2 regions of the Dyadobacter chenwenxiniae genome follow, and region 2 is predicted to be linked to the other one. Evidence: riboswitches for the same ligand, from Rfam matches in the RefSeq annotation. Region 2 holds a riboswitch; the other holds the start of a gene.

Region 1 (4,424 bases), 2.7 Mb from region 2:
CAGCGTGCACGGCCCGAGGCAGCCCCCTTTGGTCATATGCACTACATTGCGCAGCTTCCTTTTGAGCCACTCACTTTTGTACAATTCCACGGGAATCGCAGCATAACCCCGGTCCGTGCGACCGCAGCAGCAGGCGTTGTAGCAATACGACAAATGCCCCCGCCGCTGCACAAGGTTAATCGCTTTTCCGTCCGCACGGGTGATACGCTGTCGTTTGGTTGTCATTTTTTTGCTGTCGGCTTTCGGCTATTGGCCGTCGGCATTTTTTATTTTATGGCTAATAGATTTTGTATAAATGACTCATTATCTGCCCAGTACAAATGCATGTAGGAGGCGTATGTGTTGTATTTTCCGTAAATTTTTGTGTCTGTTTCAATTCCTTTTGCGTTCGTGACGGGCATACTTTGCGGCTGCATCTCGTTGTCAATGAGGTTACTGTAATGAAATTCGTGGCCTTTGATTTCTATATTATTCCAATCGGCGATGCGGTAACCCAATGTCATTTTTGCACTTTGCATGGAGGTGGTGCAATCCAGGACGCCAACCATTGGAAATGTTTCGCCATATTGATCTGTAAGGTTTTTTGCCAGATACATCATACCGCCGCATTCTGCCAGCGTTCGATTGCCTTTTTCACAATAATCTTTAAGACTGGCCCGCATAGACGTGTTTTCACTCAGTTTTTCCGCAAATAATTCGGGATAACCACCTGGTAAATAGAGGAAATCGGTTTCCGGCAAAACGTTATCATGCAGCGGACTAAACCAAGTGATCTCGCCAAAACGTGACAGTAATTTTATATTTTCCTGATATAAAAATGTGAAGGCTTCGTCCCTCGCAATGCTGATTTTCAGGTTCGCCAGTTTCGTATCTGACTTACTATTATGATCCGGATTTTCCTGGTCACCGCGCTGTGTAATTTCCAGCAACCGGTCGAGATCGACGGTTTTGGGAAGCGTTTCCGCCAGGTTTGCAATGATCTGCTCATAATTTGTCTCGGCAGAAATGTGCAGGCCCAGATGCCGCGAAGGAATGCTTAATGTATTGTTTTGGGGAAGATAACCCAATGCTTCCACGCCCACATCCGTGCACGCATCTTTCAAAAACCGGTAATGCGACGGCGTGCTCACAAAATTGAAGATTACGCCGACCACACGAACCCGCCTGTCAAAATTTTTAAAACCAAACAAAAGCGGAGCCGCCGAGTAAGCCATGGATTTCGCATTAACGACCAGAATTACCGGGATAGCAAGCAACTGCGCGATATCCGCGCTGCTGCCCCGCATTTTATCAGACCCATCAAAAAGTCCCATCACGCCCTCTGTCACAGAAACATCCGCCACAGAACTGTATTTGGCATAAATTCCCTGCACATGCGTTTCTGAGGACATGAATGTGTCCAGATTAACACTCTGCTTCCCCGCCGCCGCTGTATGGTGAATGGGATCAATGTAATCCGGCCCGCATTTAAAAGGCTGAACTTCTAAACCTCTGTTTTTCAAAGCACGCAGCAATGCCAGCGTAATCGTGGTTTTACCGGAGTTGCTCGATGGAGCGGAGATCAGGAAGTGGGATTTCGTTAATGTCATTTCTTACAAACCATATTTGACAATTAACAAAAAGCCTATGGTCGCTCCCGGTAAGAATGATCGGAGAGGGATGTTACTGCGCTCAGCGCGGACGCCGTCGGTTCGCGGACAGCAGTTTTGTGGCATTTGCATACTTTTAACTTATTTCAGGTGAGTTAAAAGCTCTTGCAGCATTTTAAAATGCAAACGAAAAGAAGACGAAAAGAGAGAGATCGGGCAGATTGCACCCGAAAATCACGGTTCAAAAAACCGGACATATCCAGACCAGACGAAGCTTCATTTCGCGGAAGCATTTGTCAACAAAAAAAGGCAGGTCTCCTGACTTGTAACATTCACATCATCCTTCCCGGGGAGTTAATTTTGAATGATTGAATGAGTGAATAAAAAAACATTCAGTCATTCAATCATTCACTCATTCAGTCATTAAATCATTGCCCCGGTGGATATCATTCGATGTAAACTTTGGTTACTTACAGTTGCGCGACAGCTCGTGATTTGCACACGATTCCCTATTAATTCACGTGGTTAGTAAAACCTTTTCCTGTTGGAAAAATAAAGCAAAGAACTATTTCAAGGCTGCAAAAGTAGGGGAATAATCGTTTTTATCGTTGCGTAAAACAAAAAAACTCCATCTTTGCGGCTCAATTGGTTCACGTCTCCGGGCGTGATGAAAAGGGAATCCGGTGAAAATCCGGAGCAGTACCCGCTGCTGTAAGTTCAAATAAAGCGCTGTAACAAGATTGCCACTGGGGTTGATTAATGTTGAATGACTGAATGAGTGAATAAAAAACATTCAGTCATTCACTCATTCAGTCATTCACTCATTAAAAAAACTCCCCGGGAAGGCGTTGCTGCGGAACGAGTCAGAAGACCTGCCAGTCGATATTTTTATCCGGATTGCTTTCGGGAAGAAAGGCAATAGGACGATGGTAATGGCTTCTTTGTGGGCCGTTGCCTGCTCCTGCATTGTTCCCTGAGTTTTTCGAGATAAGCATTTTTCACTTATCTAAACTGCCACGAAAAACGAATGGTGAACATTCTCCTCATTGACTCTCTGTTACTTGGCATCCAGCATTCCTTCGAACCCGACCATATGGCGGCGGTTTCGGTGCTGGCGAGCGAGGATGCTAAAAGCCCGCGCCAGCGCTGGAAATTAATCTGGCGATCGTCCCACTGGGCACTCGGACATTCTTTCACCTTGATCCTTTTCGCGGTGCTGGTCCTGCTGCTGAAATCGTCTGTCACACTTGACATCTCCGAGAAGGTGGAGCTGCTCGTCGGGCCGCTGATGATCTGGCTGGGCTTGGTGGCAATCCGCCGGAACTTTTTGAAGGACAAGACATTACAATTGCCCAATCCACAACAAAAATTGAGCCGCGCTTTTTGGGTAGGCATGGTGCACGGACTTGCGGGAACGGGCGGCGCCTGCGCGGTGGCGCTTACGCTTGCAGCAAGCGACACGTCCGCGGCTGTCTGGATCATTATCCTGCAAAGTGCCGGGATTATTCTCTCCATGTCTGCGTATGGCTATTTTTTTGCGACTTCTATCAATCGCTTCGGAGGCAAAAGGGAGACATTTCTCAAAGTCATTAACTACGTTGTAGGCACATTTTCAATCGTTATCGGAGCAATCACTTTATATGAATCCCTTGCATAAAACTTTACAATTATCCGTTTCCTGCCTGGCATTAGCGGGCTGTATTTCTGTTTCCGCCCAGGTCGCACCAACCGATTCGGCAGACGCGAATCTGCTGAATCCAATCGTGGTTACGGCGACGCGTTTTGACACACAAAAAGAAAGGATTGCCCAAAAAATCGACCTCATTTCTTCCGAAGACATCCGCCTCACGCCGGCGCAGGACCTGACCGACATTGTCCGCAAATCAGCGGCTGTGGACGTGATCCAGTATCCCAATCTGTCCAGCGGAGTCGGAATTCGCGGTTTCCGGCCTCAATTTTCGGGCCTTAACCAAAGGACTTTACTGCTGGTCGACGGACGTGCGGCTGGTGTGACGAACCTGTCGCAGATCAATTTGAATGGCATCGAAAGGATCGAAGTCTTGAAGGGCCCAGCGTCTTCACTTTATGGTTCTCAGGCGATGGGCGGTGTGATTAATGTGATCACCAAGCGTTCCAAGGGCCCGGCTAGCGGCAATGGCTTTGTGGAATATGGCAGTTTTAAGACAATTCAGGCTGGCGCTAATACGGGCGGAAACCTGACAAAAAGACTCGATTACGATCTTTCCTTTGCCTATTTGGAAAGATCAAAAGATTATAAAATCGGGCGCGGCAACTGGCTGCGAAATGCATTTGGAAATACTTCTTCACAGAAAAACTACGCCAACCAGCCCGCCGAAAAAGTGGATGAAACGGTGAATGATGGTGAAAGACGGCCTTATACGGAGTTACATTACTATTCCGGTGCATTGCGAATGGGTTATCAACTGAATCCATTTTTCCGGCTGGATGTGCGGGGTGAGACCTTTCAGGCAAAAGATGTTGAATCGCCGGGTGAGATTTCGTCGGGCAGCACAGAAGCGAGTACCAAAGACATGGGCCGATCGGCATTGGACATGGCGCTTACGGGAAAAATCGGCGCGCATAGTCCGAGCGTGAAAGTTTTTGGTGCGGGAGAGAACACGACCAATTATACTTTGAATGTTTCGGGAAAACCCGTTGTCCCTTTTCGTTCCGCTGCGGGGAAGAACGAATGGAAAGGAATCCAGGTCAAGGATGTGTGGAAGATCGGGCGACATTCATTAATTACAGGTTATGATTATCTGAATGCTTCTATCAGAAGCCGCCGCTGGACCAACGACACCACAGAACGCGCGC
Region 2 (4,424 bases):
TTTTTTGTCTCCTAGCATGATGGCCTTTTTCTGTTCTGCGTTGAGCTTTACGGCGTAATATTTGCGGTTGACGTATTCGACTACGGCTTTGTTTTTGAATGTTTCGCGGTCCATCACTTTGCACCAGCCACACCAATCTGTGTACACGTCGATTAAAACCTTTCTCGGCTCTTTCTGAATTTTGGCGTAAGCTTCTTTTATTGTCAACCATTGAATGCCTTCCGCAGGCCGATTTCCATCGGATTTGAAACCCGTTGCCACCGTAAGCATGACAAAAAACAGAAAAAGGGATGTAGCGGATCTTTTCATAACTTCATTTGATTTCAATAAGTTAACAATTTTCATTGCGGAATAATTGTGCTGAATGCCTGACTTATTCCAGATCATCGGCAACCGTAGGCTTTCTTTTTGCCAGGGAAACCATAATCCCTCCTGCCACAATCAGCAACATGCCCGTCAGCATTGAGAACGACGGAATGGCTTCTCCCATCAGAAAACCAATTAAAACCGAAAACAGAATATTGGAATAACCAATGGCCGCAACGCGCCCGGCTTTGTCATAGGTGAATGATTGGGTTAACATTCTTTGCCCCATCAATGCTGTTAACCCGAGTGCCAGAAACCCGAGCCAGTGCGAAATGTTAGTGGGCCAGGTGAATGTCCCAATCAGGAAATCCAGATTTTCCATCGGATAATACGTCCCTACCAGCATGGAAATAATGGGCATTACAATGCCACTCAGCATAAAAGAAAGAATGATAGCCCGGGTGTCATAAACAACGCCTAACTGCCTGATTGATAAATAAGAAATAGCAGTCAGCAATGCATTACCCAACCCCAGCGCATTATCGCGGAGCGAAATCGAAAGATCTGGCCGGAAAACGAACATAATGCCTGTAAAGCCCACAAAAATAGCAGCCCATTCGCGCGAATTCAGCGTTTCGCCTATCAACAGCCAGGATAGCAATGCGAGAAAAATGGGATAGGTGTATTGATAAGTGGAAGCACGGCCCAATCCTAATGTTTGGATCGCATAAAAGAGCATATAAAGCGACAACGTGCCCACAACGCCGCGAAAAATAAGCAGGCCCAGTTTGCCTCCCTGTTGTCGGATCGGGCGGCGCCAAATGCTGGTCACCACAAACACAACGCCTACAATGTTCCTGAAAAATACCAGCTGCACAATGTGAAAATCGCGGCCCAGCCACTTGGAAATGGCCGATGTAAGAGAAAAGAAAAACGCCGCGCCCAGCATAAGGTAAATGCCTTTATGCGAAGAAGTTACAGTGAGTTTTTGAGCAGAAGCAGCCAAAAGGGGTAAAGATTTTGACCAAATATAAAGCATATCGCACAGAGTTGGAAGTCCGGCCAATTTCCTAACTTTGCACCTTTGGCGCCATAAGCGGCTTCAATGCCGCGATAAGGCTTAATAGGGAATTCCGTTGAACCGGAAGCTGTCCCCGCAACTGTGAGTCTGTTTATATTGATCCAATCCCCAATGCCACTGTTCCACGAACGGGAAGGCCATGGATCGAGAGACGAGCCAGGAGACCTGCCAAAACTGGATTCATCAAATTTGCTTTCGGAGGAAAAGCAATGCTGACGATGCTACATATCTGACACAGCGTGATTATTGACAGGAAGTTTTTCATGGCTTTGGCCATTGCCGCTTGGGTATTGTGTCCACAAATACTTCTGGCACAACGCGATAGCATTCGCCTGGAACCTGTGGTGATAAAAGGTTTTGTTCCTGAAAAATTCATGAGCGGACTTAAAATCCAAAAGTTAGATTCAACGTCGCTAAACCTTTTCCGCTTCCAAAATATCAGCGACCTGCTCTCACTTTACACGCCGATCGCATTTAAAAATTATGGCCCCGGGCAATTAAACACGGCTTCTTTTCGTGGAACGTCGGCGAACCATACGGCTGTGTTATGGAACGGCCTGAACATTAATTCACCTATTTTGGGGCAAACCGACTTTTCGACCATTCCCGTTGCAGGCTTTGATCAGCTTGCTGTACAATACGGTTCTGCGGCGAGCATTGTCGGCAGCGATGCGGTGGGTGGGAGCATTCTGCTGGGAAGCACTCCTTCGAAGCAGCCTTTGCAGGTTTCGATAGGCCGTCAGCAGGAAAGTTTTAATAACCACCAAACCCAGGTTACGGCCCGATATACGGCAGTAATCAATGATCGGTGGACCTTTTCGGGCAAAACAAATGTATATGACGGCCGTATGAACAACGATTTCCCTTATTCGGAGCGAAATCAATACACCGTTCTGCCGTCAACTTCTTTCCAGCGCGGTTTGGTGCAGGATTTGTTTTTCAATTCAAAAAACGATCATCAGATCTCGGCACACGTGTGGCTGACCCGGAACCGGCTCACATTAACGCCCGAAGATAAAGCGGGTCGTGAGCTGACTTTAACAGAAGCTTACCGGACCATGCTGCGCTATAATTACAAAGAAATCACATTCCGGGCTTCGTGGGTAAGGGACATTATTGATTATGCCAAAGGCGATTACAGTCAGTTGGATCACGCCGTGACCGACAAGTTTTCGAACCGCATTGAACGTGATTTTCAGTTTAATGCGTTCCAGATCAAAGCAGGTGGCGAATTGGCACATTACCGGGCGCAGGTGGCGGGTTATGATAAAGAATTGGTTACCGAAAATCGCGGCGACCTCTTTTTGCTCACGCGCTGGCAACCCACGAATCGCATAATCGTTTCTGCCAATTTGAGACAAGCATTTGTCACAAAATTCGATCCGCCATTTACGCCCTCACTGGGAGCGGAATATGTTTTGGCGCAAAAAGAAACTTATAATTTGAAATTCAAAGGTTCAATCGGACGGAGTTATCGCGTGCCAACATTGAATGAGCGCTTTTGGAAAGAAATGGGAAACCCGGAAATCAGGCCGGAGACGGGTTGGAATAAGGAAGTTGGTCTTGAACAAAACTTCACTTCCCCCTTGAACCACACTTTTTCTGCTTCAATAACTGCATACCACAACCGTATCAAGGACTGGACTTATTGGAATCCGGGAAAAAGTTATCGCGTTGAAAATTTACAGCAAGTGCTAGCCCGCGGCATTGAAGTGCTGGCTGGCTGGCGTTTCGATGTAAGCAACTGGAAGTCAGGAGCTAACATTGGATATACTCTCAACAAAAGCGCTCAGGAAAAAGCCTATGATGCTTATTCCTCGGACATTATTGGCAAGCAACTTGTGTTTGTGCCTGTTCATTCCGGAAATTTGAATGCATTTGTTCAATACAAGAATACCAGAATTACAGCCCAGGCGCAGGCGGTCAGCAAGCGGTTCAGCACATTTGATAATTCACAAATCTTGGATGGTTATACGCTTACAAATTTGCTGGCAGAGCATACTTTTGTTTGGGATAAAATAAAAATGCGCTTGCAGGGACAGATCAATAACGTTGCAAACACGTTCTATTTAAATGTGAGGAACAATGCAATGCCGGGAAGGAGCTTTGCATTGAGTTTGATTTTAATGTATGATCCGCCAAAAAATCGCTGATTGATCTTAGCCGGTTAAGTGGCAAAAATGTTTACAACTAATAAAACAAAAAATGAAAAAACAGTTATTCAGATTAGCAGCATTTACATCTTTATCCCTTTTCGCATGGTCGTGTAACCAAAGCGACCCCACTCCGAAAGGTGATTATATCCAGGGCGTTTTTGTGGTTAATGAAGGTAATTTTTCCCAAAATAACGGAGCCATTTCGTTCTTTACCAGAGAGCAAACTACTGCACAGGCGGACATTTTTTCGGCAGCTAATGGCACTGCATTAAAAGGCGGAGTACAGGGTTATGCCGCATCCGGCGAAACCGGGATCATTCTCGTGGATAATATGTCTGCCGGACAAGATAAGGTTGAAATTGTAAACAGCAATACATTTAAGACCATCGCCAGCATTGGCACACCCGACATTGAGAATCCGAGAGAAGTGGTTTTTGGCAGTAATAACAAAGCTTACGTTTCATGCTGGGGAACCAATGCAGATCAAAAATTCACAACGGGTTATGTGGCTGTGGTGGATTTGCTTACCAATAAAGTGACCAAGCGTATTGACATTGCGTCAGGCGGCCCTGAAAACCTGGTTTTTAATAACGGCAAACTCTTCGTGGGAACGGTTTCTTATGGCAAAGGCAAAACGCTGAGCATTATCAACACGACCACAAATGCAATTGACAAAACGCTTTCCTTCGAAAACGCGCCAAACCCAGTCGGCATTGATGCCGATGGAAAGCTTTGGGTGAATGATGGCATCAAGGTCATCAAAATGAACCCTGATTCTTACAATGCAGAAGCAACATTGACAATAGGCAGCGATGCAACCAAATTCGCGGATAAGTTTACATTCAGCTCGGATCGCAGAACCGTTTTCTTTGTTCTTTCCT

Evidence for each region. Region 2 has a riboswitch for cobalamin ahead of MUK70_RS22090 (TonB-dependent receptor plug domain-containing protein). Riboswitches for the same ligand answer to the same signal wherever they lie in the genome.
Region 1: linked by a shared signal. The riboswitch ahead of MUK70_RS09955 (cytochrome c biogenesis protein CcdA) and the one ahead of MUK70_RS22090 (TonB-dependent receptor plug domain-containing protein) in region 2 are both predicted to bind cobalamin.

Annotation. Positions count from the first base shown of each region.
Region 1 is NZ_CP094997.1:2,432,504-2,436,927, forward strand. Features, by position in the region: gene cobN (cobaltochelatase subunit CobN) at 1-225, opposite strand, end outside; gene MUK70_RS09950 (cobyrinic acid a,c-diamide synthase CobB) at 267-1,589, opposite strand; cobalamin riboswitch at 1,881-2,143, opposite strand; cobalamin riboswitch at 2,219-2,483, shown strand; gene MUK70_RS30815 (hypothetical protein) at 2,453-2,584, opposite strand; gene MUK70_RS09955 (cytochrome c biogenesis protein CcdA) at 2,617-3,246, shown strand; gene MUK70_RS09960 (TonB-dependent receptor plug domain-containing protein) at 3,230-4,424, shown strand, end outside.
Region 2 is NZ_CP094997.1:5,174,870-5,179,293, forward strand. Features, by position in the region: gene MUK70_RS22080 (thioredoxin family protein) at 1-309, opposite strand, end outside; gene MUK70_RS22085 (DMT family transporter) at 374-1,345, opposite strand; cobalamin riboswitch at 1,375-1,574, shown strand; gene MUK70_RS22090 (TonB-dependent receptor plug domain-containing protein) at 1,651-3,540, shown strand; gene MUK70_RS22095 (DUF5074 domain-containing protein) at 3,593-4,424, shown strand, end outside.